DNA from 4 places in the Protofrankia sp. Cas3 genome. Region 1 is predicted to be linked to each of the others. Evidence: predicted binding sites of a transcription regulator. Region 1 holds the regulator's gene; each other region holds the start of a gene.
The links. Region 1 encodes LexA, which represses DNA repair genes until DNA is damaged. Its sites were predicted from a motif close to CGAACNNNNGTTCG; they were not measured.
Positions count from the first base shown of each region.

Region 2: U9983_RS12930 (HNH endonuclease signature motif containing protein) is a predicted target of LexA. The motif match lies at 5,536-5,549, and genes of this name have one in related genera.
Region 3: dnaB (replicative DNA helicase) is a predicted target of LexA. The motif match lies at 4,463-4,476, and genes of this name have one in related genera.
Region 4: U9983_RS14360 (HNH endonuclease signature motif containing protein) is a predicted target of LexA. The motif match lies at 2,332-2,345, and genes of this name have one in related genera.

Region 1 covers NZ_CAUVXP010000001.1:36,769-44,418, reverse strand. The annotation lists gene miaB (tRNA (N6-isopentenyl adenosine(37)-C2)-methylthiotransferase MiaB) at 1-900, shown strand, start outside; gene U9983_RS00165 (hypothetical protein) at 897-1,649, shown strand; partial or broken gene U9983_RS00160 (alpha/beta fold hydrolase) at 1,634-2,386, shown strand; gene hflX (GTPase HflX) at 2,414-3,865, opposite strand; gene U9983_RS00150 (EAL domain-containing protein) at 3,911-4,798, opposite strand; gene miaA (tRNA (adenosine(37)-N6)-dimethylallyltransferase MiaA) at 4,848-5,777, opposite strand; gene lexA (transcriptional repressor LexA) at 5,780-6,553, opposite strand; gene U9983_RS00135 (LysM peptidoglycan-binding domain-containing protein) at 6,871-7,125, shown strand; gene nrdR (transcriptional regulator NrdR) at 7,235-7,650, shown strand, end outside.
Region 2 covers NZ_CAUVXP010000057.1:18,821-26,470, reverse strand. The annotation lists gene dnaJ (molecular chaperone DnaJ) at 1-930, shown strand, start outside; gene U9983_RS12940 (heat shock protein transcriptional repressor HspR) at 927-1,415, shown strand; gene clpB (ATP-dependent chaperone ClpB) at 1,590-4,196, shown strand; gene U9983_RS12930 (HNH endonuclease signature motif containing protein) at 4,225-5,514, opposite strand; gene U9983_RS12925 (polysaccharide deacetylase family protein) at 5,699-6,511, shown strand; gene U9983_RS12920 (pseudouridine-5'-phosphate glycosidase) at 6,570-7,496, shown strand; gene U9983_RS12915 (RibD family protein) at 7,489-7,650, shown strand, end outside.
Region 3 covers NZ_CAUVXP010000026.1:11,234-18,883, forward strand. The annotation lists gene U9983_RS07565 (hypothetical protein) at 815-1,018, shown strand; gene U9983_RS07570 (helix-turn-helix transcriptional regulator) at 1,107-1,985, shown strand; gene U9983_RS07575 (SAM-dependent methyltransferase) at 2,095-2,970, opposite strand; gene dnaB (replicative DNA helicase) at 3,025-4,392, opposite strand; gene rplI (50S ribosomal protein L9) at 4,999-5,445, opposite strand; gene rpsR (30S ribosomal protein S18) at 5,457-5,693, opposite strand; gene U9983_RS07595 (single-stranded DNA-binding protein) at 5,789-6,349, opposite strand; gene rpsF (30S ribosomal protein S6) at 6,363-6,683, opposite strand; gene U9983_RS07605 (hypothetical protein) at 6,867-7,650, opposite strand, start outside.
Region 4 covers NZ_CAUVXP010000068.1:14,666-22,315, forward strand. The annotation lists gene U9983_RS14350 (acyl-CoA dehydrogenase family protein) at 1-59, shown strand, start outside; gene U9983_RS14355 (VOC family protein) at 75-851, opposite strand; gene U9983_RS14360 (HNH endonuclease signature motif containing protein) at 1,043-2,227, opposite strand; gene U9983_RS14365 (ATP-binding protein) at 2,419-4,599, opposite strand; gene U9983_RS14370 (2'-5' RNA ligase family protein) at 4,700-5,395, opposite strand; gene U9983_RS14375 (helix-turn-helix transcriptional regulator) at 5,392-6,726, opposite strand; gene U9983_RS14380 (hypothetical protein) at 7,347-7,650, shown strand, end outside.

The DNA of each region.
Region 1 (7,650 bases):
GTTCTGGAGATCACTCTGCTCGGCCAGAACGTGAACTCCTATGGCCGGTCGCTGGGCGACCCGGGGGCGTTCGCGACCTTGCTGCGCGCCTGCGGGACGATCGACGGCCTGGAGCGGGTCCGGTTCACCTCGCCGCATCCGCGCGACTTCACCGATGACGTGATCGAGGCGATGGCGGTGACGGAGGCCGTGTGTCCGCAGCTGCACATGCCGTTGCAGTCGGGATCGGACGCGGTGCTGCGGCGGATGCGCCGTTCCTACCGCCAGGAGCGTTTCCTCGGGATCGTCGAGCGGGTACGAGCGGCGATGCCCCACGCCGCGATCACCACCGACATCATCGTCGGCTTCCCCGGGGAGACCGAGGCAGATTTTGCCGACACCCTGCATGTGGTCCGCGAGGCGCGGTTCGCCAGTGCTTTCACGTTCCAGTATTCCAGGCGAGCGGGCACCCCGGCGGCGACCATGGACGGGCAGGTCGAACCGGCGGTCGTGGCGGAGCGCTATGACCGGCTGGTGGCTGTTCAGGAGGAGATCTCCTGGGAGGCCAACCGTATGATCGTCGGTGAGCGGGCGGAGGTTCTGGTTGTCGAGGGCGAGGGACGCAAGGACGCCGCCACCGGGCGACGATCCGGCCGGGCCCGCGACGGTCGCCTTGTCCATCTCCGGCCACCAGCGACGTCCGGCAGCTCCGATCCCGGGATACGACCCGGCGACGTGGTGGAGACTGTGATCACCAAAGCCGCGCCGCACCATCTGGTGGCGGACGGGCCGCCGCTGACCCACCGGCGGACCAGGGCGGGTGACGTCTGGCAGGCCGCACAGCGCTCACCGAGTCACGACGGCGACGCCGGGATGACTCGCCGGTCGACCGACCTCGGCATGCCTACGCGCCTCCGGTGACGCTGGTCGCGGCGGCGGTCTGCCCGCATCCACCGTTGCTCATCCCCGAGGTTGCGCGAGGCGAACCCGTGGCGGTGCGAGAGGCGGCGATCCGGGCCATCCACCGGCTGGTCGGGTGGAACCCGGACGTCCTCGTCGTTGTCGGCGACGCCCCACGGACCGCAGCCTACGCGGCCGGTCAGTCGGGATCGCTGGCCGGTTTCGGGGTGCCACGATCGGTTACGCTGGGGCGGGCGACCCACCATGGTCGGCAATGCGGTGGCCAGCCGACATCGTCGTTGTCGTTGTCGTTGACGGTCGGAGCCTGGCTGCTCGAACAGACGTCGTGGCGGGGAGACGTCGTCGGCTTCGGTGTGAGCGCGATGACCGCCGTGCGGGATGCCGTGCAGATCGGCGTCGCGTTGGCCCGCTGGGCGGCCCGGGTCGCGTTGTTGGTGATGGCGGACGGCAGCGCCAGGCGGACGGCCGCTGCACCCGGGGGATTCGACGAGCGCGCCGCGGCCCATGACGCAACGGTGGCGGCGGCGTTGGCCGCCGCCGACGCGTCCGCGCTGCTGCGGCTCGAGCCCGACCTCTCCCGTGAGCTGATGGCGGCGGGGCGTGCGTCGTGGCAGGTGCTGGCCGGCGCGAGCCTGGTTGCCGGATCGAGCGACACGCACGTACGGTCATGTGTGTCTCGCGCTGAGTACGTTGATGCACCCTACGGTGTGGGGTACGTGGTCGCCTTCTGGGAATGGGGGAGTCGCTAGCCATGCTCTCGACGCCGACGGAACTGCCGCCAGGGGTGCGGCGCCTGACCTGTGGGGGTCTCGCGGCGCTGCGAGCCGGTTCCCCGGCGGACCCACCGGTCGTCCTGCTGCCCGGCTACACCGGGAGCAAAGAGGACTATCTGATGATCATGACAGGGCTGGCGCAGGCCGGGTTCAACGTCATCGCGGTCGATCAGCGCGGCCAGTACGAGTCGTCTGCCGACGATCCGGAACGGGACTGCACGGTCACGGCTCTTGCCGAGGATGTCGGACGGGTGGTTGACGACATCGGCCAGCCGGTGCATCTGCTGGGCCATTCCTTCGGCGGTCTCGTCGCCCGCGCCGCGGTCATCAGCCGGCCCTCGTCCGCGGCGAGCCTGGTGCTGCTCTGCTCCGGCCCCGCCGGCATCGTCGGCGCCCGCCGGATCGCGCTGCGAGCCATGCGGGTCGTCTACGACCGCAGCGGCCGCGACGCGGTGTGGGCCGCGGTGCGCGCTGCGGACACCGCCGTCTACCCGCCCGGCGGCCGGGAGTTCCTCGAGCATCGCTTCTTCGCCAGCAGCGATGTCGGGCTACGGGTCATGGGCGAGCAGCTCCTCGACGAGCCTGACCGGGTCGACGATCTCGCCGCCGCGACCGGCGCGGTCGACACGCCTGTTCTGGTCGCACACGGCATCGCCGATGACGCCTGGCCGCCGCATTTGCAGGCGGACATGGCGGCGCGCCTCGGTGCCCGCTACGAAGTGATCCCCGGGGCCGCGCACTCACCTGCGGCCGAGAGTCCCCGGGCCACCGAGGCTGTGTTGATCGATTTCTGGCTGAAACACGGCGAGCGCAGCGGCGAGGCCGACCGGTACCCGGGCCCGCACCTCGGTGCCGTCCGCGGTGTGCCGCAGATCGAGGACCTCGCCGTCGGCGTAGACCCGTGACACCAGATCCCCGCGGGCGAACGGTACGAGCACGCATACCTCCACCGCCGGGTGGGGCACACGTTCGGTCAGCGCCTCCACCAGGGTGGACAGGCCCTCGCCCGTGCGTGCGGACACGAATACCGCGTTCGGGATGCTTCGGCGCAGCCCGGCCAGGACCTCCGGGTCGGCGGTATCGATCTTGTTGACCACGACCAGCTCGGGGACGTCCCAGGCGTCGACGTCGTTGACCACCATGCGGACAGCCGAAATCTGCGACAGCGGATCGGGATGCGAACCGTCGACCACGTGCAGGAGGAGATCGGCGTCCGCGACCTCCTCCAGCGTCGAGCGGAACGCCTCGACGATCTGGTGCGGCAGGTGGCGGACGAAACCGACGGTGTCAGCGAGGGTGAAGGTCCGACCGTCGGGGAGCGTGGCCCGTCGCACCGTCGGGTCCAGCGTGGCGAACAGCGCATCCTCGACGAGTACGCCCGCGCCCGTCAGGCGGTTGAGCAGCGAGGACTTGCCGGCGTTGGTGTAGCCGGCGATCGTGACCGCGGGGACCCCGCTGCGTTGGCGCGACGACCGTTTCGTCGCCCGGATCGTCTTCATGTCGGCGAGCTCGCGGCGGAGCCTGGCCATGCGCGCGCGCAGCCGTCGCCGGTCAGTTTCGATCTTCGTTTCGCCAGGGCCCCGGGTCCCGATCCCACCGCCGGACCGCGACATCGACTCACCCCAGCCACGCAGCCGCGGCAGCATGTACTGCAGCTGGGCAAGCTCGACCTGCGCCTTCCCTTCCCGGGATGTCGCGTGTTGGGCGAAAATGTCCAGGATCAGCGCGGTCCGGTCGATGACCTTGACCTTGACGACGTCCTCCAGCTGGCGCAGCTGGCCGGGAGTCAGTTCACCGTCGCAGACAACGGTGTCGGCGCCGACGGCGGCAACGACCTCGCACAGTTCCCGTGCCTTGCCGGAACCGACGTACGTGGCCGCGTCGGGGGTGTCGCGTCGCTGGACGAGTGCGTCCAGGATGACCGAGCCGGCCGTGTTCGCAAGGGCCGCGAGCTCGGTCATGGAGGTCGCGACGTCCGTTGCGGTCCCGGCGGTCCACACGCCGATGAGGACGACCCGTTCCAGCCTGAGCTGGCGGTACTCGACCTCGGTGACGTCATCCAGTTCGGTCGCCAGACCCGGTACCCGGCGCAGGGCCGCCCGGTCGGCGAGATCGTGTCCCTCACCGGTGGCGTCGAAGAAGTGGTTGCGGACGTGGTCGCGGATGGAGTCCTCAATGGCGGGAAGCGTCATATCGCCCTTCTCTGACGCGGTTGGATGCCGGCGGTCGATCCCTGATCAGCCGGCGCCGGCCGGGGTGCGTATCGGTACGGTGGCGGGGGGGTGGGAGGTGGCGTGGGAGGCGGGACCCGAGCGCGCATGCCGGCGGTCCGGTCGGCCACGGCCGAGCGCGATCATCCGGGCGTCGTCAGTGGGAACAGGCGGGCAGAACAACCGGCCGGCGCCGCGGTCACAGCTCATCGCGGCCAACCTGGACGCGATGACCATGCTGTCAACGCCCTCTGCTGTCACCACCAGCCGACGTCGGTGAGCCAGCGTGATGATCGAGGCCAGTACGGCTTCACCTTCCAGATCCCGCTGCATTGCGTGGAGGAAGCGACCGTCGATCTTCACCATGTCCAGCGGCAGGACGTCAAGAGTCGACATTGAAGCATACCAGGTGCCGAAGCCATCGACGCCGATCGCTGGTCCGAACGAACGTAGGTGGCTCAACAGACGGGGTACCCCGATGTGCGCGAGCCCAAGAGTCTGTTCGGTGAACTCCAACCCGAGGGCTCCCGGTGGCAGCCCGCGGCCAGACACGAGGCCTGCCACCTCGACCGCGAAGTCCGGCCGGGTCAGCTGGTCGGCGGTGACGTTCACCCACAGCCGGGGCGGGCGGATGGTGGTCCCCGATGCCATCTCGTGCCACGTCCGCGCCTCCGCAACGGCAGTTCGAAGCACCCAGCGGCCGACCTGTTCGGACAGGCCTGCGGCTTCGGCGACCGGCATGAACTGCGCCGGGCTCAGCAGGCCACGGTCGGGATGCTGCCAGCGCAGAAACGCCTCCATCGCCGGAACCGACCCGTTGCGCAGGTCCACCTCGGGCTGGTAATGCAGCTGCAACGACCCGTCGTCAAACGCGGCACACAGGGCCGGGACGAGGTTCAGCTCGAGCGCGGTCACAGATGTCTCCAGACGCCGGGATGAACGGGTCGCCGGTACCCATCGCCCGTCAGGCTGAGCGGACCATGCCCGCCACCTGCTCGACGTCAGGACGGTCCAGCCAAATTATGCGGGGATCGCGGCGAAACCACGACCGTTGTCGGCGGACGAATCGGCGCGTCGCGGCAATTGTTGCAAGTCGGGCGGATTCGTCTGATTCGATCGTGCCATCCAGCCAGGCCAGAACCTGGGCGTAACCCAGCGCCCGCGAAGCGGTGCATCCGCTCCGGAGCCCCATGTCGGCGAGCGTCCGGACCTCCTCGACCATGCCGGCAGCCCACATCTCCGCCACGCGGTCGGCGACCCGGGCGTCGAGCTGGGGATGATCGAGACCGATCTGAACAACGTCATAGACCGCGCGGTGCTCCGGTAGGGAGGCGGTGAAGCCGCCGGTGAGCTCCACCACTTCCAGCGCGCGCACGATGCGACGACCGTTGCCGACCAGTATGGCCGCAGCTGCCTGCGGCGCGCGTGCGGTCAGGTCGGCGTGTAACGCGGCAGCCCCACGTTCGGACAGCTCCCGTTCAAGGCGTGCTCGCACCGCCGGGTCGGTGCCGGGAAACCTGAGGTCGTCGATGACAGCCCTGATATAGAGCCCGGAGCCGCCGACGAGTACCGGGGTCCGACCGGCAAGCAGAAGATTGTCGATGACTGTTCGTGCCCTTGCCTGGTACGACGCCACGTCGGCGGTGTGGGTGACGTCCCAGACGTCAAGCAGATGGTGCGGGATGCCCTTGCGATCCCGTGGCGGCACTTTGGCTGTGCCGATGTCCATGCCGCGGTAGAGCTGCATGGAGTCGGCATTGACGATCTCACCGCCGAGGGTGGCGGCGAGATCGATCGCGAGCTCGCTCTTGCCGGCCGCGGTCGGACCGACGACCGCCACCACTCGCCCGGCCTGCTTGCGGTCGGCCCTGTCCCGGTCGGCACAACCATCCATGTTCAGACCCGGCGTAGTACCGCGACGATCCGACCGAGGATCGACGCTTCGTCGCCCGGAATTTCGGCATAGGCCGGGTTCTGCGGCTGGAGCCATGCGTGGCCGTCACGGTGACGCAACGTCTTGACCGTTGCCTCGCCGTCGATCATCGCGGCGACTATCTCGCCGTTGTCCGCGACCGGCTGCTGGCGGACGACCACCCAGTCCCCGTCGCAGATCGCGGCATTGACCATGGAGTCTCCGACAACTCTCAGCATGAACAGCGTGCCCTCGCCGACGATCTCACGGGGAAGGGGGAAGATGTCCTCCACCGCCTGCTCGGCAAGGATCGGCCCACCCGCCGCGATACGACCGAGGACGGGCACGTAGGCCGCTTCACGGCGGGCTTCCGGCGCGGCGGTGGACTCCCCGGTGCCGGCCGTCAGGGCCAGTGGCGGCCCGAGGTGAAGGCTGTCGCGTGCCGTCGGCCGTACCGGCGCGTCCGCTGAGAGCACTTCCATGGCCCGCGGACGGTGGGGGTCACGGCGCAGGAAGCCCTTCTCCTCCAGCATCTTGAGCTGATGCGCGACGCTGCTCGTGCTGGTGAGCCCGACCGCTTCGCCGATCTCGCGGACACTGGGCGGATATCCGCGGCGTTCGACGGCATTGCGGATCACCTCCAACACCTTGCGTTGGCGGGGGGTCAGGCCCGACGCGTCCGCCGGCCCATCCGGCAGGTCGCGCACGGTACCGCGCGGTGGCCGGCCACGTCGGGTGCGGTTGGGGTCGGTGGTCATACCTGCCGTTCTCCTTCGTTTTGCGGTCGTGACAGACTCCGCTCCCGGTAGACCTGGTGTTTTCGCCAGGAACCGGAGCCGGTGGCCACGACCGACATCTCATCGGTACGACCGTAACCGCAGCGACCGGATTTTTCAAACGTCTGTTCGAGCGTGTCATGGCGATTCTGTCGGAGTCATGAGGTACAAACTCGATCAGACGTTCGATCGAACGACTGTTCGTAGTTCGTGATCTCAAGGGGTGAAGGGGTGTGTTGAAGGGGTGCGTGGTGGAGCGGCCGGCGCTGCCTCCACTGAGATTGACCCGGCGAGGCCGGATGGTCCTGGTTGCTCTCGTCGCGATTGCCTTCTGTCTGATCTTGTCCCTCGCGCGGGTCGCATCGTTGGCCGAACCGCGCGGCGGTGCGGGTTCCAGTCGTGTTCACGTGGTCCGGTCCGGTGAGACCTTATGGGGCATAGCGCGTGCGCTGGCTCCTGAGGGTGACACTCGGGTGATCGTGGCGCGGCTGGCCGGTATGAATCAGCTTGCCACCACCGATCTTGTTCCCGGGCAGGCGCTTCGCCTGCCGTGACCGTCGGACGCGCCGACGGTTTGCCAGTTCATGGTGGTGAGCCCTATGGTTGACCACAACATGTGGTAGTTGTGGAGTTGTAAGTCATCAAGATCTTGGGGGATCGTCCGTGCGATGCCCGTTCTGTCGACACCCGGACAGCAGGGTTGTCGACAGCCGCGAGGCTGAGGAAGGTGCCGCGATCCGCCGTAGGCGATCATGTTCGTCCTGCGGCCGTCGGTTCACGACGATCGAGGAGGCATCGCTGAGGGTGATTAAACGCAGCGGCGTGGCCGAGCCGTTCAGCCGCGCGAAGGTGGTCGCGGGTGTGCGCCGGGCATGTCAGGGCCGACCGGTCGAGGCCGATGCGCTGGCCCAGCTCGCTCAGCTGGTCGAGGACAGGTTGCGTGCGTCGGGAGCGGCCGAGATTCCCTCGGACGAGATCGGCCGGGCGATTCTCGGCCCACTGCAAGTTCTTGACGAGGTCGCTTACCTGAGGTTCGCCTCGGTGTATCTGGCCTTCGAGTCCCTGGCGGACTTCGAGAC
Region 2 (7,650 bases), on a different contig from region 1:
GCGGGCCATCCCACGGGTGGTTACGGCTACCAACCGGGCGGGTACGGCGCAGGCGGTGCGTTCAACCTGGATGACCTGCTGGGCGGGGCGGGCGCGGGCCCCGGTCCCGGCGGCCTCGGGGGTCTGTTCGACAACCTCTTCCAACGGTCGCCAAGCGGCCGTGGCCCTCGCCGTGGCAGCGACATCGCGGCCGAGGTCACGATCCCGTTCGAGAAGACCCTGACCGGGCTTGAGGCCACCGTCCGCCTGCCGGGCGCCGCGACCTGCGTCACCTGCGTGGGAAGCGGCGCCCGGCCGGGCACGATGCCGCGAACATGCACGACCTGCCGGGGCCTGGGCGTGGTGTCCCGTTCGCAGGGTGGGTTTGCCCTGTCGGAGCCGTGCCGTGACTGCATCGGCAAAGGGACGATCATTGAATCACCGTGCCCGAGCTGCCTGGGCACGGGACGGCGGGAACGCGAACAGCGGATCCGTATCCCACCAGGGGTCGCGGACGGTCAACGGCTCCGGGTCCGGGGCCGCGGATCGCCGGGTGAACGCGGCGGGCAGTCCGGCGACCTCGAAGTCACCGTCCACGTGCTGGCCCACCCGGTTTTCGGCCGTGAGGGGCACAACCTGACGATCATCCTGCCGGTGACCTTCACCGAAGCCGCGCTGGGTGCATCGGTCAAGGTTCCGACGATCGACGGTGCCCCGCTGACGGTGAAGGTTCCGTCCGGAACGTCGAGCGGGCAGCGCCTGCGGGTTCGGGACCGCGGGGTGCCGCGGGGCGGCCACGGCCACGGTGACCTCATCGTGACGATCGAAGTCACGGTGCCACGGCCCGCTGACCTCTCCCCCAAGGCCCGCACCGCGCTACAGGAGTTCGCGCACGCCCATCCCGAAGATCCACGCACGTCGCTGATGGCACAGATGGAGGGCCGGCCATGAAACCACGGCCGAGCCGAACGGCCGATCCGCCGCTCCCACCGAACGGTCTGCCTGCGGCACCCCGGCCCGGCCCCGGGCCGGCGCACGACGACGACACTCCCGTGTATGTGATCTCCATTGCCGCGCAGCTGGCCGGCATGCACCCGCAGACGCTGCGGGCCTACGACCGGCTGGGGCTGGTGACTCCGGGTCGCACATCCGGACGCGGCCGGCGATACTCCGTCCGGGATGTGGCGCTGCTGCGGGAGGTACAACGGCTGTCCCAGGAGGAGGGGGTCAACCTTGCGGGGATCCGCCGGATCCTGGAGCTGGGCAGCCAGGTGATGATCCTACAGGCGCAGGTCCGCCAACTTACCGAGGAGCTGGCGCTGGCCCGCGCCGACGCCGAACGCCGGGTGGCCGAGGCGCACAAGAGCCACCGGCGGGATCTTGTTCCGGTCGACCGCGGTGCGATCGTGGTCTGGCGACCCGGCCCGCGTCGTTAGACCACCTGCGCCCAGCCACCTGCGCCCAGGCACGACAAACCCAGGCACGACAGCGCCGCGCCCGCTGCTGCTGGACCCGACTGCCTTGCGAGACCCAATCTTAAGCCGGAACGACTCAACTATTCTGAGCGTTAATGAAGATGGAATCAACTAAACGATCATTCTAGGACTCCCATGAACGTGGACCGGCTCACCGCTCGCTCCCAGGAAGCACTCTCCTCCGCAGTCAGCCGCGCTACCGGCGACGGCTCACCGCTCGTCGACCCGCTACATCTACTCGTAGCCGTCCTGAGTCAGTCGGGCGGGGTCGCAGTCGACCTCCTTGACGTCACCGGGGCCCCGCTTGCCCAGGTACGCGCCCGTGCCGAGGCCGCGGTCAGCCGGCTGCCGCACGCCACCGGCGCCAGCGTCTCCCCACCTCAGCTGTCCCGGCAGCTCATCACCGTCCTGGACAACGCCGAGCGGCAGGCGAACCGGCTCGGCGACGAGTACACCTCAGTGGAGCACCTGTTGGTCGCGCTCGCAGAGGAGGGCGGCGAGGCGGCGCGGGTGCTCACCGAGTTCGGCGCAACCGCTGAAACCCTGCGTGGCGCCTTCGAAACCGTCCGCGGTGGTGTCCACCGGGTGACCAGCCGCGATCCCGAGGACTCCTACCGGGCGTTGGAGAAGTTCTCCGTCGACCTCACCGAGCAGGCTCGAGCCGGCAAGCTCGATCCGGTCATCGGCCGCGACGCCGAGATTCGGCGGGTTGTGCAGGTCCTGTCGAGACGGACGAAGAACAACCCCGTCCTCATCGGCGAGCCCGGCGTCGGCAAGACCGCGATCGTCGAAGGGCTCGCACTGCGGGTCGTCGCCGGTGACGTTCCAGAGTCCCTGCGCGACCGCCGCATCGTGTCGCTCGACCTCGGGTCGATGGTGGCCGGGTCGAAACTGCGCGGTGAATTCGAGGAACGGCTACGGGCCGTCCTCAACGAAATCCGGTCCGCCGAAGGTCGGCTCATCACGTTCATCGACGAGCTGCACACGGTGGTCGGTGCCGGCGCCGCCGAAGGTGCCATGGACGCGGGCAACATGCTCAAGCCCATGCTCGCCCGCGGCGAGCTGCGAATGATCGGCGCAACAACCCTCAACGAGTACCGCACCCGCATCGAGAAGGACCCGGCCCTGGAGCGCCGATTCCAGCCGGTACTGGTCGGCGAGCCCTCGGCCGAGGACACCATCGGTATCCTGCGCGGGCTCAAAGAGCGGTACGAGGTGCACCACGGCGTGCGCATCACCGATGCGGCCCTCGTCGCCGCGGCCACCCTCTCCGACCGGTACGTCAGCGGGCGGTTCCTGCCCGACAAGGCAATCGACCTGGTGGACGAGGCCGCATCCCGCCTCCGGATGGAGATCGACAGCCGACCCGTGGCCATCGACGAGCTGGAACGGGCCGTACGGCGTCTGGAGATCGAGGAGATGGCGCTGTCCAAGGAGAGCGACGACGCGTCGAAGGAGCGCCTGGGCCGCCTCCAACGCGAGCGGGTCGACAAGCGGGCGGAGCTGACAAGCCTCACCGCCAGGTGGCAGGCGGAGAAGAGTTCCATCGTCGAGGTGCAGAAGGTCAAGGAGGAGCTGGAGAACGCCAAGCGCGCCGTCGAGGTCGCCGAACGGGATCTTGACCTGGCCAAGGCCGGCGAGCTGCGTTACGGCATGATCCCGATGCTGGAGAAGCGGCTCGCGGCGGCAACCGACGCGCTACCCGGCCCAGACGAGCCCGGCGGCGCGATGCTGAAGGAGGAGGTCGGCCCGGACGACGTCGCCGAGGTTGTCGCATCCTGGACCGGCATTCCCGCCGGCCGGCTCCTGGAGGGTGAGAGCGCCAAACTGCTCCGCATGGAGGACGAACTGCACGCCCGCGTGATCGGGCAGCATGCCGCGGTAGGTGCTGTCTCCGACGCCGTGCGCCGCGCTCGCGCCGGCATCTCCGACCCGGATCGGCCGACCGGCTCGTTCCTCTTCCTTGGTCCCACCGGCGTCGGGAAAACCGAGCTGGCGAGAGCACTCGCCGACTTCCTGTTCGACGACGAACGGGCCGTGGTGCGCATCGACATGAGCGAATATGCCGAGAAACACTCGGTGGCCAGGCTCATCGGCGCGCCGCCCGGCTATATCGGGTTCGAGTCCGGCGGGCAGCTCACCGAGGCCATCCGCCGGCGTCCGTACAGCGTGATCCTGCTGGACGAGGTCGAGAAGGCGCATCCCGACGTCTTCGACATTCTGCTGCAGGTGCTCGACGACGGACGCCTCACCGACGGTCAGGGCAGAACGGTCGACTTCCGCAGCACGATCGTGGTAATGACGTCCAACCTCGGGTCGCAGTTCATCGCGGACCCGACCCTGTCACCCCAGGTGCGACGCGACTCGGTGATGGTCATCGTCCGGGAGGCGTTCAAGCCCGAGTTCCTCAACCGACTTGACGACGTTCTGGTCTTCGATCAGCTGGCCAAAGAAGATCTCGCCCGCATCGTCGACCTCCAGCTCGACCGGCTGCGGGCTCGGCTCACCGACCGGCGCATCACGCTCACAGTCACGGACTCAGCGCGGGCCTGGCTCGCCGACGCCGGCTTTGATCCGGTCTTCGGGGCACGCCCGCTGCGCCGGCTGGTGCAGACCTCGATCGGCGACTCGCTCGCCCGGGAGCTGCTCGCCGGCATCGTGCGGGACGGCGACGAAGTCGTCGTGGAGGTCGACCCGGACCGACCCGGCCTCCGTGTTCAACCGGCCGTCCGCGCGGCGTGACCCAGCCGGGTTCACCACGATGGGTTCGTCACGATGGCCCGACAGTGGCCGTGCGGATCCGCCAGTTGCCGGTGTCATCGCGGTGGAGGATCTCGCCATCCTCATGGAGCCTACGGTGATGTCGCCCGCACTGGAGGACGAGGTTGGCGAGGTCGGTGGGTCCCCCATCAATCCAGTGCACGAGATGATGGCTGTCGCAGAAAGAGGGTGGACGATCGCATCCCGGATAGACGCATCCACCGTCGCGGAGCTCCAGCGCACGGTACTGCGCTGGAGAAACAGTAGGAGTGGCTCGGCCCAGCTCCAGAATCTCGCTGTCACCCCAGGTCAACAGCCGGGTCACCCGCGCGTCGCAGGCCAGTCTCCGGACGGCGGCGTGACCGATGAGCCCGCCACCGGCGAAGCCCGCCCGGGCGGTGAACCCGGCGGGGAGCTCCCCACCGGGTTCCGTTGTGGGCTCGCGTCCCTGCGATCGCGCCGCAGCGGGTCCGACCCAGTCGACGCCCGGTTGCCCCGGCGGCGGTACCAGCGTCGCGACATCGACCACTGCGGTCAGCTGGGGACGATGTCCATGCACCTGGGAAAGATCTGCCTGGCCCAGGTAATGCCTGGCGATTTCGATCAGGGCATCCGCCCGCCGCTGCGCCTTTGACCGGTCATCGCCCACTGTGGGTGCGCCTCCCATCGCCGCGTCCAACGCCGCGGTGACGGTCTCTCCACCCTCGGCGTCGAACTGTGCATCCAGGAACACCTTGCCTTCAACCGAGGATGAAACGATCAATCCACGGGCCCGATGTGCCCTGTCACGGTCTCTGTCCGCGCCGTCAGGATCAGAGGCCTGCGCCCAGTAACGCACGACCCGCCCCAACGTCGCCGGGTCCGTCCCCCGAGCCGCAAATGTGAACATCCCATGGGATTTGATCGCCGCCTCCCGACGTTGTGGCGTCACCGCCGAGGTCACCGCACGAACATGGGCGAAGGACACATCACCCTCGCGGAACGCGGCCGTCAGTTCTGGTAACACCGCCAGCTCCCGACTCGCGCGCAGCACTGCCGACCCTGCGGACCGCGACACCCCGCAACGGGAGCGCAGCCACGCCTGCACGGACAGGAAACCCTCGAGCTGCCACCACCGCGACGTGTCCAGACGATCGATCGAGCGCACCCACAATGCCTCCAAGGCGTTGGTGAACCGACGCAACTCCATGACAAACTCCGCCACGTCCTGTGCTGACAATTCCGACGGATCGAACCCGGCCGCCATGCCCCGCAGCCCGGGTAGGTCAGCCAACCCACTGCCGGTCATACTGCCGGTCATACCGCCACCCCCACCGAAAGTCGAACTTATGTTCGAAGTGTAGCTGACGATTCGGCCACGATCAACCCGTCGACGACATGCCGAACCCGCGCTCGTGATCCGGCGCAGCGCTGTGGCGCCAGGTTGTGGACGCATGGCTGTGGACGCAAGGCTGTGATGCGGGTAGCGGCGCTAGAGTGTGCCGGTGTGTATTCCCGGTCGGCCGACCCGTCGCATCCTGATGGCCGGGGCCGCCGTGACTCTCATGGGATGCTCGGCGACCGCAGGCAACGCCGGTCGAGCCGGAGCCCAACCCGAGGCAGGCGCACCCTCGCCCGCGCCGGCGGCACCCGCAGCCGCCTCCCAACCGGCGCAACCGTCGGCAACCGCGTTGACGCCGACCGCGGCGGGCGGGCCCGCAACCGAACTGATGCGCGCGAGTTCAGGACGCCCGGAGGTGGCCCTGACATTCCACACCAACGGTGACATCGCCCTGGTCGACGGGCTCCTTGCCGCCGTGGCACAGGCACGTGTGCCGATTACCTGCATGTTCGTGTGCAACTGGCTGGAGCGGTATCCGGACTACGCCCGTCGCGTCAGAGACGGCGGGCACGAGATCGGGAACCACACGTACACCCATCTCGCCGATCTCGACCGGCAGAGCGTTTCCGTGGTGCGCACGGAGGTGGAGCGCTCGCAAGAAATCATGGACCGGGTGACCGGCGGACCGGGGGACTACTTCCGGCCGTCGGCGATGCACCACAGCACCCCGGCGGTACTCGCCGAGGCCGGCCGCGCCGGTTACGCACACTGTCTGTCCTACGATGTGGATCCCCTCGACTACACCGACCCCGGTGCCGACGCTGTGGTCACGCGCACACTGGCAACGGTCCAACCCGGCTCGGTGATAAGCCTGCACTTCGGGCATGCCGGTACAATTCCGGCCCTGCCACGGATCGTCGCCGGCCTGCAGCAAAAAGGGCTCCGTCCGGTGACAGTCCGCGAACTGTTCGCCTGACCCCGTCGGGCTACAGCAACCGATGACGCCGACGAGCCGGTACGAGTAATGTCGGCCGGTGCGAGGGCTGGCGATTGCCGACGAGGTCCGGGTGGCGCTGGCTGCGGGACGCCCGGTGGTCGCGCTCGAGTCGACCTTGATCGCCCACGGGCTACCCCGTCCGCGCAATCGCGAGGTCGCAGCTGAGCTGGAAGCCCTGCTGCGCGCCCGTGGGGTGACCCCGGCGACGATTGCCGTCATTGCCGGGACGCCCACGATCGGTCTGGACGCGAGCGCGCTCTCGATGATCGCGGATGCGCCTGACGTTGCGAAACTGTCCGTCCGCGATCTCCCGGTCGCCTGCGCACTGCGCCGCACCGGCGCGACCACGGTCGCCTCCACATCGCTGCTCGCCGCCCGCGCCGGCATCCGCGTGTTCGCCACCGGTGGGCTCGGCGGGGTGCACCGCGGCTGGGCCGACAGCGCCGACGAATCCGCGGACCTGGTCACGCTGGCCCGCACCCCGATCACTGTGGTCTGCGCGGGGGTGAAGTCGATCCTGGATGTCGGCGCCACCCTCGAGCGGCTCGAAACCCTCGGCGTGACCCTGCTCGGCTGGCGGACGGACATCTTCCCCGGGTTCTACCGGTCACGCACTGGATTCACGCTCGACTGGCGGGTGGACGCAGCGCACCAGGTCGCGTCCGTCATGGCGGATGCGGACGCCCTCGGCCTGCGCTCGGCCGTGATCGTTGCCAACCCGGTGCCTGAGACCGAGCAGCTCGACCATGACCTGCACGACCGCGTTCTGGCCGAGGCGCTGGCGGCGGCGGCCCGCCGCGACATACGCGGGAAGGCCGTCACACCGTTCCTGCTAGAGACCTTCCACCGCGAAACCGCTGGTGCCAGCCTGGCGACGAACATCGCGGTCGTCCGCAACAACGTCACCGTCGCCGCCGACATCGCCACCGCCTGGTCCGCCGAAGTCGGAGTCCCGCGTGGCTGAACGCCCGTACGTCCTGCTGTCGGTCGCCATGTCCGTGGACGGCTACATCGACGACGCCACCGACCGACGCCTGCTGGTGTCCAACGACGCCGACTTCGACCGGGTCGACGAGGTCCGTGCCGGTGTCGACGCCATCCTGGTAGGCGCGAACACC
Region 3 (7,650 bases), on a different contig from region 1:
GTCAGAACTGGTCCGTTCTCCAACCGGCGCCAACCGGGGTACGGGTCATGCAGTATCAGTTTGGTGGGAGGGTGTTGCCGCACCCTCCCACCGATGACGTCGGGCGGACCCGACATCATCGCTGCTGGTTCCATTATTGGCCTTCCTTTCCGTCTCCTGCTCCCGCAGGTCCGCCGCCGGGTCCTGCCTCCATGCCGGGATGCGCCGCGTGGCGCGTGGCGCGTCGTACCGACGCCAGAGTCAACGAAGAGCGGTCCATCCTGGCCTGGTTGCCATCAGATGAATCCGCCCGCACGAACGCCTCGAACACCCGCGCCTCAAAACAGGCTCTCAGACGCGCAAGGTGTGCTGCCGCCGACCGGTGGCCCTCTCGGACGTACGCCGGCCATGGGACTTCGCCGGCGTACGCAGACCGGCGACCGACCGCGTCGACAGCTGGAATCTGGAGCCGGCAACATCTCGATCATGGCGCCTCTCCTTGAGGAGGGACCGCCCCGCTGCGGCGAGATGACTCCACTATGCAGACCAGAAGGTCACAACGCAAGAACCATTCCGCAAAGATTGGACTATTCCGAATCTATGAACGAACCGGCACGCATCGGTCAGAGCCCGGAGTGATCGTGGAAATTTACCCCCCGGGCACAGTCAGAGTGCCGGTGAGCTGGTTGAATACGGGTCGGCCCCCACGAGGGGCAAGCCATCCGTCGACGCTCCGATCGGCCGGCTCACCCGCACGGCTGACAGCGCGACATGCATAGACGACCCGCTAGATACCGGGTCGTCCTGTCATGTTCATCCCCGACAAGGAGTCGCCGTGACGACCAGCGCACCAGGTACCGTCCTCGCTACGTCTTGCGACTATGCGGGTAGTTGCCCGACTGTGTACCAGGACGGCTCCGACACCGTCGTGGTGCAGGGCTACGTGGTCGACTCCGCCCACGCGGTGGCGGCGGGCGAATCGATGGTCCGTATCCCGGCGGACCTGCTCCGCCAGGCCGCACAGGCGTTGCGGCCCTGACCTACCGGCCACAGGCGCTGCGGTGGTGCGAACGTCATCCGTGATCGCACCGCCGACCTCCCAGATCCGACTCGGAAGGGTGGCTGGCATGAGGAACCTCCCGGACGACGCATCAAGGCGAGCGGACGGGCTGGACCTCGGTGCCGAACTCGCGAGCCTGCGGCACCGGCACCGGCTCAGCGGCCAGGAACTCGCCAGCCGGGCGGGGATGAGCCAGTCCAAAATCTCACGGATAGAAACCGGCACGATCGCACCCGGCCCTGACGACATCGAAGCCATCGTGCGGGCTCTCGGCGAGCCCGACGACGTGGTGCTGCAGTTCCGGCAGGCCGCCGAGCGCATCGGGTCGGGAGCAGCCCCCATCATCGACCCCAGGCCATACATAGGCCGATTTCAGCCCGAGTACCTCGAGCATGAGGCCGCCGCGCTGGTTGTTCGCTTCTTCCAGCCGGCTCTCATTCCCGGTCTGCTCCAGACGAGCGAATACGCCCAGGCAATCATCGTGCGTTTCTGCGAACTGTTCGATATCGACTACCTCGTCGATGGAGCGGATGCGGTCGCCCTACGGATGGAACGACAGAAGATACTGTACGACGAAAAGCGAACTTTCCACTTCGTTCTGTTGGAGTCGGTACTGAGTTATCCGGTGGCGGCACCCGCGGCCATGATTGCTCAAATTGATCGCATCAGGGCGCTCGCGACCAACCGACCGAATATTACCATCGCCTTCATCCCCGATGGGACCGAGCTTGTCGTGCCGCCGTCGGGCAGCATGGAGATATTCGACGAGAACCGCGTGCTGTCCGAGACACCGATGACAATAGTGTCGCACCAGGATCCTGACGAAGTCCAGATCTTACTCCGGATCTTCGCCGAGTTCGCGAGCAAGGCAACCACGGAAATCGACCCGATCCTCGACCGGCATCGCCGGGCCTACATCGAAAAAATCGTCTCCGAGCAACGCTGACACCGGTCGACAACCACCGAATCCCTGTGCCGGACGATGTACTCGGCAATCCGGCCCCGCTGGAAGGGCTGACCGAGGGGCTCCTGTGGGCGGCGGCTGCGTGCTGGGGTCATGGAGTCACGCGCAGGGCTGTGAGAAAGCCACCGTGGGTCGCGTCGGGAATCGGCCTGCAATAGTAAGCGGCGAGTGCGGCGAGTTCGTGGAACTGGGGTTGCCAGCTGTGGCCGCTGAGCCAGCCGGGGGCGTCGGCCCCGAGTCCGCCTTTCCACAGCGCCGTGTACTGCTGCATGGTCGGCATCTGGCGTGTGGTGGCGGTCAGGCTGGCGGCGGCGGTCAGGCTGGCGGCGGCCATGGGGGTGTGCTCGAACGAGAGCTGGCTGCCCGGTGCGGACAGGTCGCTGACGTTGGTGAGCAGTCGTCCCGCTTCGTCGGCGGTGAGGTAAAGGAGCAGCCCTTCGGCCAGCCACGCCGTCGGGCTGGTGGCGTCGAAGCTCGCCTCGGTCAGCGTCGCCGTCCAGTCCTCCCGCAGGTCAGCCGGCACGGTGACCCGCTCGCAGCGTGACACAGCGCTGGAAGCGGCCAGCACCGTGTCTTTGAAGGCCAGCACGTCGGGAAGGTCGAGCTCGAACACGCGGGTGCGCGGCGGCCAGGCAAGCCGCAAGGCCCGGGTGTCCAGGCCCGCGGCCAGCAGCACCACCTGCCGACATCCGGCCGCGGTGGCGGCTGTCAGGTAGTCGTCGAAGAACCGCGTACGGATGACGCCGTGGAGGTGGAACACCGCTCCCAGGGATGCCAGCGGCCCGAGCGCAGCCACCTGCCTCTCGGTCTTCGGCTCGTCGGGAAACGCCCCTGGTGCGGCGTCCACGAACGCCTGCGCATACGGGTCGTCAAACAGCCGGTCGTCCCGCCGGCTCTCGCGGGCGCGGATCATCGCTACTCCGAGCGCGGTCTTCCCCACGCCCCGCAGCGGTCCGCGCGGCTGCAACGGTCACATCCCTTCCCGGTTCGCGGTGCCTGAGCGGCCGACGACGAACCGCGGTCAGCTGGCCATGTCGACGAAACGGGAGTAATGGCCCTGGAAGGCGACGGTGACGGTGCCGGTCGGGCCGTTACGGTGCTTGGCGACGATCAGGTCGGCCTCGCCGGCGCGAGCTGACTCCTTCTCCACCGCATCCTCCCGGTACAGCAGGATCACCGCGTCCGCATCCTGCTCGAGCGATCCTGATTCGCGAAGGTCGGAGATCTGTGGGCGCTTGTCCGCACGCTGTTCCGAGGCACGGTTCAGCTGGGAGATCGCCACCACCGGGACATCCAGCTCCTTGGCGAGCAGTTTCAGTGAACGCGATATCTCGCTGACCTCCTGCTGGCGGCTTTCCGTCCGCTTTGGCGACGACATGAGCTGCAGATAGTCGAGAACAATCATCCGGAGGTCGTTGCGCTGTTTGAGCCGCCGGGCCTTCGCCCGAATCTCCATCATGGTCAGGTGCGGGCTGTCGTCAATGAACAGGGGAGCGTCCGCGACCTCGCCCATCCGGCGGGCAAGACGGGCCCAGTCGTCGTCGGTGAGCCGCCCGGTACGGATGCTCTGCAGGGACACCCGGGCCTCCGCCGACAACAGCCGCATGGTGATCTCCATGCGGCTCATCTCCAGCGAGAAGATCACCGATGTCATCCCGTTACGGATGGACGCAGCCCGAGCAAGATCCAAACCGAGCGTGCTTTTGCCGACAGCGGGCCGAGCCGCAATGATCCACAACTGGCCACCGTGCAGCCCGTTGGTCAGCTCGTCCAGATCATTGAAGCCGGTGGGGACCCCGGTCAGTGACCCGTTGTGCCCCTGGATGGCTTCGATCTCCTCCAGGGCGGGGTTGAGCAACTCGCCGAGCGGGGTGTAGTCCTCACTTGAGCGACGTTCGGTGACCTCGTAGACGGCCGCCTGGGCGCGGTCGACGACCTCGTCCACGTCCTGCGCGGGGCCGAAGGCGAGCTGGACGATGCGGGTACCGGCCTCGGCCAGGCGGCGCAGGACGGCCTTCTCCGCCACGATGCGGGCGTAGTAGCCGGCATTCGCCGCCGTCGGCACGCTTGAGATGAGGGTGTGCAGGTACGCCGGCCCACCCACCCGTTCGAGCAGCTCCCGTCTGGCGAGCTCGGCGGCGACACTGATGACGTCAGCCGGTTCCCCACGGCCGTACAGGTCGCCGATGACGCCGTAGACGGTGGCGTGCGCGGGACGGTAGAAATCGCCCGCGGCGAGTACCTCCACCACGTCGGCAATCGCATCCTTGGACAGCAGCATGCCGCCCAGCGCGCTCTGTTCAGCTGCAAGATCATGTGGTGGAGTGCGGTCGAACTCGACCGACCCGCCCGAACCACCCCGGGCGCGGTCAATGTCGGTCAGTGTCATGACCACCCCCCATAGCGCCTCTTGTCGTGACCGCTTCTCGTGACCGCAGCTTCGACACACATCTAACTATCGAACATATGTTCGACCACCAGAGTGGCTTTGTCAATGTCCGACCGGGCACCCCCCACCGACAGCCGACCCTAAGAGCGCCCGCCACCAGCGGCGCCGACTGTACGGGGGAGCGGCCCGAAGCCCCAAAGAGTTATCCACAGAACCTGTGGATAACAACTGTGGATAAGACCGAACGTCCTGGGGAAAGCATCAGGACAAGTCCCTCGAAGCTGTGGATAACCGATCGGAAAATAGATCGTCCAGGCTGATGTCGCGGTCTGGCAGGCGCCGGCGTCATCCACCGCCTGTGGACGAAAGAAATCCGTGGATCCGATCACCGCTGCCCCCGGACGGCCGGCGACTCACGCTGTGCATGGATCCGACTGCGGACAGAAATACGAAAAGTGACCGCGATGTGGCATCGACCGGCCGGTCCATCGGCCGGTCGGCAACACCGCGGTCACTCATACCGCCCTACAGTCCCGTACCGCCATGCAGTCCCGTACCGCCATGCAGGCCGGACCTTCTCAGGTGGAACCACTCCGGCGGACGTTCTCAGGCGGAGACCACGTCCAGACTGACGGTCGCGACGACGTCCGTGTGCAGGTGCACCGAGACCGTGTGGGCACCCAGTGACTTGATCGGCTTCGGCAGTTCCACCCGCCTGCGGTCCAGATCGGGACCGCCGGCCGCCGCCACCGCTGCCACCACGTCCGCCGCTGTCACGGAGCCGAACAGTCGGCCTTCCTTACCCGCCCGGCTCACCAGCTGGACGGACAGGTTGGAAAGCTGGCCGGCGATCTCCTTTGCATGCCCGAGGTCCCGAACCGCCCGAGCCGACCGGGCCCGGCGGATCTGGGCGATCTGCTTCTCGGCACCCCGGGTCGCCACGATCGCGTACCGACGCGGGATGAGGTAGTTGCGGCCGTACCCACCGGCGACCTCGACCGTGTCACCGGGGCTGCCGAGGCCGGGTACCTCCTGAGTGAGGATCAGCTTCATCGCCAGCCTCCTCAGCGAGCCGTCGAAGTGTAAGGCAGCAGCGCCATCTCGCGACTGTTCTTCACCGCGATCGCCACATCACGCTGATGCTGACTGCAGTTTCCGGTAACCCGCCGGGCGCGGATTTTACCGCGATCGGAGATGAACTTCCGCAGCAGCGAGGTGTCCTTGTAGTCGATGTAGTCGCTCTTGTCCTTGCAGAACGCGCAAACCTTCTTCTTCGGTTTGCGCACGGCCGCCTTGGCCATCGTGCACTCCTATATGTCTGTGGGTTCGACCGCAGGCCCGTTCCATTCGCGCATCCGCAGGCCACACGGGCCACTAGTGGTCCGCTAGCGGACCACTAGAACGGGGGTTCCTCGGAGTAGGCGCCGGCCGGCGCGGACCACGGGTCCTCGACTGCACCGCCGCCGTATCCCGATCCGCCGCCGGCGGGCGCCGGGGCACCGTAGCCGCCAGCCCCGCCGCCAGCCCCGCCGGTAGGACCGCCGGGCGCAGCCCCGGCACTCGGTCCGCCATAACCGCCACCGCCGGCACCACGAGCCGCCTTGACGACCTTCGCCGTGGCGTACTTCAGTGAAGGGCCGATCTCCTCGACGTCCAGCTCGACCGAGATGCGCTCGTTACCCTCACGGTCGGTCCACTTCCGCTGCTTGAGCCGACCCTGGACGATGACCCGGGCGCCCTTCTGCAGCGATTCGGCAACGTGCTCCGCAGCCTGCCGCCAGATGGAACAACGCAGGAACAGCGCGTCCCCGTCCTTCCACTCGTTGGTGGTCCGGTCGAGGGTCCGCGGCGTCGAGGCCACGGTGAAGCTGGCCACCGCGGCACCGTTGGGGGTGAACCGAAGCTCGGGGTCGTTCGTCAGGTTTCCGACCACCGTGATGACTGTTTCGCCGGCCATGAAGCCGCTCCCTTCAGGCCGCGATCTTGCGTCGGGGCTTCTTCTTCTCGGGAAGCCGGATCACCTTGGTGCGGATCACCGATTCATTGAGGACGAGCTGGCGGTCGAGTTCGGCGACCACATCCGGCTCGGAGTGCAGGTCGATGACGGCATAGATGCCCTCGACGCTCTTACGGATCTCGTAGGCGAGCCGGCGGCGGCCCCAGACTTCGACCTTCTCGACAACGCCGCCGCTGGCGCGGACACCGGTCAGATACTGGTCGAGGGAGGGCGCGACCGTACGCTCTTCAAGATCCGGTTCGAGGATGACCATCAGTTCGTAATGCCGTGGCAAGGGTGAACCCACCTCCTGTGGACTCGGGCGGCCACGGAGGGTTCCGTGGCAGGAGGGACAGTGCCGCGTGTCAGAACGCCCGCACGTGCAACGCGCGCGGGCCAACGAACGGCAACCTGGCAAACACTACTCGATCCACGTCGACCAGCTCGCACCCGCACCGGTGGCCGACACCGGGCGCTCTTAGTCGACCCACTGACCCTGGGTGAAGGCGACGACAAAAGCGGCCATGACGGGCGCACACAGCCAGATGTAGGCCGGCCGCACCCAGGGACACCGGGTCGCGACCCGAGCGAGCAGCAGGTACATCGGGAAGGCCACCAGAATTGTCCGGATCCCCGAGGCGTAGTAGTTCGAGCTGCTCATCAGCAACGTCGCAACGCCGACGAAGGCAGCCTCACCGAGGCGCGCCGACCACACCAGCGCCACGGTCAGGACTACGCCGACGACCACGGCGGCCATCTCACCACGCCAGAACCAGGTCCACGCCGAGGACTGCGACGCGTCGAAGGCCCCGTGCCAGGTCGCCCGCCATCCCACCCAGGGCCAGTCGATGTCCCGGTGCCAGCCGACCCGCATCGCCCAGGCGTAGGAGTCCCACCGTCCGGTGCGCACCCGTAGGTAGGTGACGAAGGCGAGGACGGGCAACGGAGGCAGCGCGAGCGCGAGTCCCGACGTCGCGAACACCGGTAGCCCCGCGCGTCGCCGGCTGACGACATACTGCACCGCCAGCCCGACGCAGAAGGGGATTCCGGTGACCCTCGTCGAGGCTGCACCGGCGCCGAGCAGGCCGGCGAGCCACCAGTGCTGGCGGCGGGCGGCGAGCCAGGACGTGGTGGCAAAACCGAGGAAGATCGCCTCCGAGTACCCGGCGCAGAGGAATACCGCATAGGGGAACAGCAGCAGCGCGAGGACCGCGAAGTCCGCGGCACGGCGGTCCTGGTCACCCGGACCAGCCCAGAGCCGG
Region 4 (7,650 bases), on a different contig from region 1:
TGCCGGCGGAGCCGCGGATCGACAAGGACGTGCCCTGGTCCGCGCTGTCCCGCTCCTGAGCGGCGGCCTGAACCTCACCCGGGCGGGTTCTGGGCGGAGGCGATGACGTGGAACGCCACACCGAACGGGTCCTCGACGATGGCGACACGCCCGTAGGGGGAGTCCTGGGGTTCGCCGGGACATGCGCCGCCGCCGTCGAGGACCCGCCGTACGGCCGCGTCGGTGTTCTCGACCTCGAAGTAGGTGATCCAGGATGACGACTGCGCGTCGGCCACGCCGTGAATTCCGCCGATCATCTGGCCGTCGCCGCGGTGCAGCACGGTGTAGTCGATGTCGGGAGCCGCCATGGGTTCCAGGGTGTAGTCGAAAACCGCCTGGTAGAAGGTGCGGGCCGCGTCCGCTGCGGGTGTGCGCAGCTCGTTCCACGCCAGGGAACCGGGTTCGTTGACGATCCGCGCGCCGGGGTGCATACGGCCCTGCCAGAGGCCGAACTGCGCGCCGGTCGGATCGAGGGCGATCGCCATCCGCCCGGCGTCCATCGCATCGATGGGCGCCACGACGACCTGGCCGCCGGCGTCGGCGATGTGCTTGGCGGTGCCGTCACAGTCGTCGGTGGCGAAGTAGAGGTTCCACCAGAACGAGGTGGCGTTCGGGTCCGGGTTCGCCATGACGGCCGCCACCGGCTGCCCGCGCAGCAGGCACATCGTGTAGCCCCCGGCTTCGGGGGGTCCCTCCTCGAACTCCCAGCCGAACAGGGTGCCGTAGAACTCCTTTGCGCGTTGGATGTCGGGAATGCCGAGGTCGATCCAGGTGGGTGTCCCCGGCGGTTGGTTACTCGTGACTTCGACCATGGGTCCGTCTCCTTCGAACGTGTCGGGTACAGGCCTGCCTACCCATCCTCGACATCTCCTGACGGTTCGACCAGTCCCCACGCTCGCAAGCCCACGCCGACTCCGGGGTCCTCAGCTGAGGACGGTGATCCTGGCGCCTGTGCCGGAGAGGTAGAGCGGGCTGTCGGTGATGTTCACGCGGTCCTCCTCTTTCAGAACGGTGGTGGCTCCGGCTCCGGGTTGGCGTTGGGGTCCGGGTTCGGGTTCGGGTTCGGGTTGCAGTCGATGTAGGGTTCCGGACTGGTGTGGTGGACGCGTTTTTCCGGGCTTGTCCAGGTGACCGACCCGTCGGAGCCGGCCAGGTTGACCGACCATTTCCCCCCGTGTTTCATGCGGTGGTGGCGGCGACACAGAGTGAGCAGGTTTGCCGGGTCGGTGGTCCCGCCGCCAGCATGGGGCTGGACGTGGTCGAGGTCGCAGGCCGCGGCGGGTCTACGGCAGCTCGGGAACCGACAGGTGCGGTCCCGGGTCTGCACGTGACGGGCGAGCACGGCTGAGGGGAACCGTCGCCGGCTCACATCCAGGAGACTGCCGTCGACGGGGTCGGTGAGGATCCGCCGCCAGGTGGCGTTGGCCGCGCAGGCCAGGTCGCGGGCGAGCCCTGCGGAGATCGGCCCGTAGCCGGCCAGCTCGCCGGGGGTGTCGGTCAGCCCCAGCAGGGTGTCGGCAGGCACGATCACCCCGATCTCGATGTGGACGGGTTCGTAATCATGATGGCGGCCCAGCAGTAGATCGGTGAGGACGTCCGCGCGGCGTTCATCCATGCTCCGGGGATCGTCCGGAGCGCCGGCACAGCGGGCGAGGGCGTCGATGTGCTGGTAGGCGGCCTGGGCTTCGGCAGCCGGCAGGAACGCCCACAGTTCGGCCATGCCGTCGTCGAGGGGTCCGATGCGCACCTGCCGCTCCCGGCGCTGCTTCTCGTGGCGCCGCTGGGCGCCATCGGGGTCGACGGCGAGCACGGCCCGGCGCAGGGCCTGGCGGAACAGCGTGTGGCTCGCCCGACCGCCGCGGGCCAGCACCTTCTCCTCGACGGCTGCCGCGTGGACCTGCGACAGCGAGCCGGTGGCGTCGGCGACCGCGCGCGCTCGGCCCAGGTCGATCGCACCGGCTTCCAGAGCGGCCAGGGTGGCCGGTAGCCGGTAGGTCATCGTGTGCGCCAGTTTCAGCTGGGCGGCCGCGGCGCTGCACGACAGGTCCAGCTCGATGGCGATCTCGCTGGCGGCGAACTCGCTGAACACCGGGTCCGGCCCGGCCGCGGACCGCAGCTCGACGAACCGGGCCTGCGTGCGGATCAGCGCCGCGTCCAGCCTGGCCTTCTCCCGCACGATGGTCGTCATGAGGGTCAGGCAGGCATCCGCGTCCAAGGCGGCGATGGGCTCGGGGCCTGCGCACGCATCACATGGTGGGCACGCATCAGATCTTGCACATCCATCGGATGTATCGAACATATGTTCAGTTTAGCTCGCCATCCCGACATTTCCACCCCGCTCAGCGACCCGGGTTCGTCGTCGGGCCGCCCCAGACGCCTTCACCATCGCGGCAACCTCGGCGGCTCGACGACGATTCTGCGTGGACAAGGCGTGCTCCTGGATGTTCCAACCCCGGCCAGGTGACTGCTGGTGCCGTCCTTGACCGACGACCGGTGGACGCGGGTCAGCCGCTGACGCCGATCTGGCCAAGCAGGGTCGCGTGGTCGAAGGAGACGGTCTCCTTGACAAGCCGGTCGTCGTCGAAGTGGAAGACGCAGCCGCAAGCGCACGTCGATGGGTCTGCCGGTGGCGGGCACACCGGCCCACGGGCCATGGTGGGTACCCGTCATCCGGGTGTCGACGAACACGATGTCGTCGCCGTGGTGGATTGAAAGGGCTTCGGCGGCGAAATCGGGGAACGCGCCGAACAGCATGGTCAGTAGCTCCTCGACCGCTTGCGGCCCGTTCGTCGGGGCGCCCAGGGCGACCACGTCGTAGTTGGCCTCGGCGAAGGTGTTGAGGGTGGCGGCCACATCGTGGCGGCCCTCGGCCTCCATGTGCGTCCGCACGATCGCTTCGCGGCGGGCCCGCAGCTTGGCTTCGGGAGTGGTGTTGGTGTCGGTGGTGGCCGTGTTAGTGGTTGTCGTCATGGCCGCAATGGTGCGCGGGCGGCCCCGGCCCGGACATCCCGGAGATCGGCCATCTGCCGTCGCCGGCAGACCATGTACACACGTTCCCCGGCGGCTGGCGGATTCAGGCGATGCCCGAGCGCACCGCGAACGCTGTCGCCTCAGCAGGTCGGCGGCCAGGAAGACGTGGGTGGGGTTGGCGAGGTCCGCATCATCCGCGCGGGTCGCGAGGGTGACCAGGCGTCGCCCGATCGCAATCCGCTCGGTCAGATGGCCCGCTCCCCGCAGGGTGAACTGGCGGGCGTGCAACGCGACCCCGAGGGCCGCGTCGTCGCCGCTTACGCCGGCTACCTCGAGCGCTTCGGCACTGCGTTCCCGCGCCGGTTCACCACCCGCATGCCAGTACAGCTCGATCGCCAGTCGGCTGAGCAGCCGTGCCCGAAGTGCGTGATTGTCGGTGTTCGCCTTGATGGCGTGGGTGAGCAGGGAGACCAACGCCCAGTCGACGGTGCCTGCGGTGACCACGGTGGTGCCCGCGCCCAACGCGGCGCGGGCGAGTTGTGCGCGTGCGCCACAGCGTGCGGCCATCTCGGCAGCGCGGTCGCAGGCGCGGCGCGCACTGTCGCGGTGGCCGGCCCGCGCCCATGCCTCGCCGAGCTCGGTCAGCAGGTCGATGTAACCGGACCCGGCCGCCAGCCCGAACCGGTCGGCGAGCTCGAGCGCCATCGACAGCCACCGAGCGGATTCCTCGTGGGCCAGCCGCCCGCCGGCCCACCGTCCGGCGGCAAGGGTGTGCCGGAACGCCGCGCGTGCGTCCGTCCCGCCCTCATCATCGTGGCCGGCGACCTCGTCCGCGCCGATTCCCAGGCATGCGTGGTAGGCGTGGTAGGCAAGATCGCCCAGGTATGCGTCGTCGTCGCGGTAGCGCTCTTCGATCGCTCGGGCCGCGTGGCTGTGCAGCCTGGTCCGTTCGATGACGTCGAGCGAGCTGTAGAGCGCCTCCTGTACCAGTACGTGGTTGAACCGGTACCGACCGCGTTGGTCCGGGTCGGCCGCGATGAGCTGCACGGCTGCGGCGGGCTGCAAGGCGGCGAGAGCCGCCAGCTCGGAGCAGCCGACCACCGCGGAAAGTGGGAGTTGGCCGAAGTCGCGTCCCAGGACGGCAGCCGCCCGCAGCACCTGGCGGGACTGCGCCGGTAGTCGGGCGATCCGCTGGTTCACCACCTCCCGGACGCTCGCGGGCAGGCCGGCGGCTTCATGCCCGTCGGCGTGCAGCAGCCTGGACAGCTCCTGTACGAAGAAGGGGTTGCCGCTGGTCCGGGCGTGCATCGTCGCCACGATGTCTTCTTCGATCGTCTCGTCGGAGGTTCGGGCGGTACTGGTACCGGCGGCCCCGGTGCCGTTGCGAAGGCCGAACGACCGGATCATTTCGCCCACGGCGTGTTCGGCCAGTCCCCGTACCGGGACGACCACTGTGGTGGCACCGTCGGCCACCGTTCCGAGCATTGTGGCGACGGGGTCCCCGGGATGGACCTCGATGTCGCGGTAGGCGGCGGCGGCGAGCACGGGGGCGTCCGCCAGCTCCCCGGCCAGATAGGTCAGCAGCAGCACCGACGGCTCGTCGGCGCGGTGCAGGTCGTCGATGACGATGACGAGGCCGCCCGCTTCACCGGCCAGATGAACGCCGTTGACGCCGGGGGAACCGGCGCCCTCAACGGCGCGGGGGTGCGAGGGGGAGATCTGCCAGGGGTAGTCGGGTCACGGTCTCCCACCGGTATGTACGACCTTCGCGGCGCAGCTCGACCAGGGCGACGGCTTTGATCAGAACGCCGGCTCGGGGTAGCTCCCGAAGCGCCTCGACTGCCTGGATGATCGGGCGTGCGTCGGTCGGGCTGTTGCAGTACGCGATGCCGACGTGTGGCCGCAAGCCGCGTGGCTTGGCGATGGCCGCGGCTGGTCCGAGCGTGGCGGCGGTGGCGTTGATGATCCGATTGCGCAGGTCGATGACGGGTTCCCACGGCACGACGCTGAACCGGACCGCGCCGGAGGACCCGGCGAGCGGTCCCACAGTCAGGGCGAAAGTTTGGACGTCGGAGAGCTGCTGTCGCGTCTCGTTGACGGCCTTCTCGACTTCGATGGTCGTGGTCTCGTCGGCGAAGGCAAGTCGCTGAAGGGTGAGGTGCAGCCCGTCGGCTGGAACCGGGTCGAGGACAGGTAGGTGTAGCCGGGCCTGGCATCTGGCGGCAAGGTCGCAGAGCTCGGCCGCGTCCTCGAAGGTCAGCATCCAGTGATACGACCGGCGTCCGGGTGTCCAGCCTGGGCGGTCCCAGTGGTTGGTGAGAGTGTCGAGCGCGGCGAAGCGGTGCCAGTCCTCAGCGACAGGATCCGCCGTGGGTACGACGGTCACCGGCTTCCGCCCGGTGGGAGAGCGAGCGCGCGGGATGCCTCGGCGAGTTCAGTCACCAGGCCGATCTGCCGCCAGGGCTGCGTCTGGGTGACGAGTTCGCGGCTGCGACGGCGGATGGACTCGATCGGGTTGCCTGCAGCGGTAGTCAGAGCCTCGATGCCCAAGGTTGCGGCCTGCTCCGGGTCGGGGGATTCGGAGAGCAGTAAGGCTGTCGCCAGGTCCAGCCGGACGAGACAGCGGCTCCACATCGACGGGGACTGGTCGGCGACCTGGGCCGCCACGTCGGCATACTCCCGGACTCGGCCCGGCTCGCCCAGCGAGACGTACGCGGTTGCGGCGTTTGCGGTGATGCGGGCCACGCTATAGGGCTCGAAGGAGATGCAGGGCGACATGTCACCGGGTACCGGGTGGCGCTCGGCCAGCTTGAACGCCTCGCCCACTGCCTTGCCGACACCGTCTCGGTCGCCGAGTCGGCCCAGCGCGCGGGCTTCTCCGTTTACTGCAAGCCGGATCGACTGCCCCGATCCGGCGGCGAGCCGGCGACCTTCGCAGGCGAACTCCAAAGCGGCCTGGTAATTGCCGGCGTAGTACTCGCACAGACTCTGGGTACCGCGAACCCACGCGGCGAGGTCGCGCTGTCCGAGAAGATCGACGATCTGAAGTGCTTCCAGGCAGTAGGCGCGTGCGAGCCCGAACCTGCCGGTGTTGACCGCCATGTATCCGAGCATCCCGGACAGGCGGCCGGCGATCTCGTACAGTCGATCACGCTGCCGGGGCGGCTGGCGCCCGTCAAGTAGACTCTGCACGCGGCGGCGCTGCTTCAGCACCCGCGGTGCCAGAGCGTCCGGTCCAGCAATCTCGTACTCGTCGGCGATTACAGAGATCAGCACGTCGAAGTGCGCGAGGACGGCCGGACTGACGTTGGACGTGCCGAGAGCGTCGATCCGTTGCCCGATCTCCTCGACTGAGTCCGGATCTTCGCGTGATACGTCGGGTTCGGTAGTCGATCGTTGCAGCGGTACGGCCTGGCGGCCGGCTTCCGTTCGCGGCGCGAGCCCGAACCGCATGCGAGCACGGTCTGGCAGGTCGAGGCCATCGGCGACGCGTTCGAACACATCGAACTCCGTAGCGACCCGCTTGCCGTTGAGGTACTTGCTGATCTCGGACTGCGCCATGCCTACGCGCATACCTATGCCGGCCTGGCTCGCCCCGGCGTACTGGTGCACCAGCCGGAACACCGCGCAGACATCCCGTTTCGTCAGTGCCTCGACGACCTGGGGTCGATCCCAGAAGGCTGTCGGGATGACGAACGTGGACGGATCATGACGCACGTTGACTCACCTCGTCCGGATGTCGCTCTTCGTAGCCGATCGTAGCCTTCATATGTCAACGCGGAGGACTCCTTCGAGACTTCGCGGTCGCGCGTGGACGACGCACCCGGCGAGCACGGCCGTCCATGGCCGGGAGCAGGCTGCGCCACGGACCGGCCCGTATGGTCGGCGTCTGGTCGAGGTCGGCATCTTGGTTTTTGTGTGGTGCCCCGTGGTGTTCGCGTGATGGGGCGGACCGCTGTGTTCTTTATGTTTTGTTTTTAGATCACGTCCTGAGAGGCGTGCACCCCGGTGGTACGGCAGTCCGCCGACGATGGTCTGGGGTGGTGGATCGGAAATCCAGGGCGTGTCGCCATGGCTCGGCGCACTGGATTTCCAAGGATGCCGCCATGGCGTCGCGCACTGTCGTCAGGGATCGGAACTGGCTGAGGATTACTCCGTTGGCACGGCTTTCCGGCGGCTTTCATCCGAGGGCCACGCATCCGCCGGTCGGGGCCGTGCCGGCAAGACGTCGGTGCCGGCCGGGCTGACTCGGTCCCCGTTCGGCACCGACCTGACGTCGGCCATGAAGCGCTGCGTTCCTGCGGCGCATTCAGGATGATCCGAAAGGACGATACGTGATGCCCGCCAGAAAATCCGACTCCGAGGTGTTCACCGTCGAGATGGCCGAACCCTTCACCTCGAACTGGGAGCGCATCCCGGGAATCTCGGTGGATGGTCCGAGAGTGACGATCGACCCGGACCGTTATTTCTTCCGGCGCAGCGAGGCGCCGGTGTGGATGCTGGTCGACTGGGACCTCGTGGTCGAGCGGCTGCTGTCAGCCGAGGAGACCGAGGAAGCGACGGTCGAGCAGAAGACATTGGAGTTCGTGCGTGCTTTCGGGCAGCGCACGCAGGACCCGGCAGCGGTGTTGCGGACAGCGG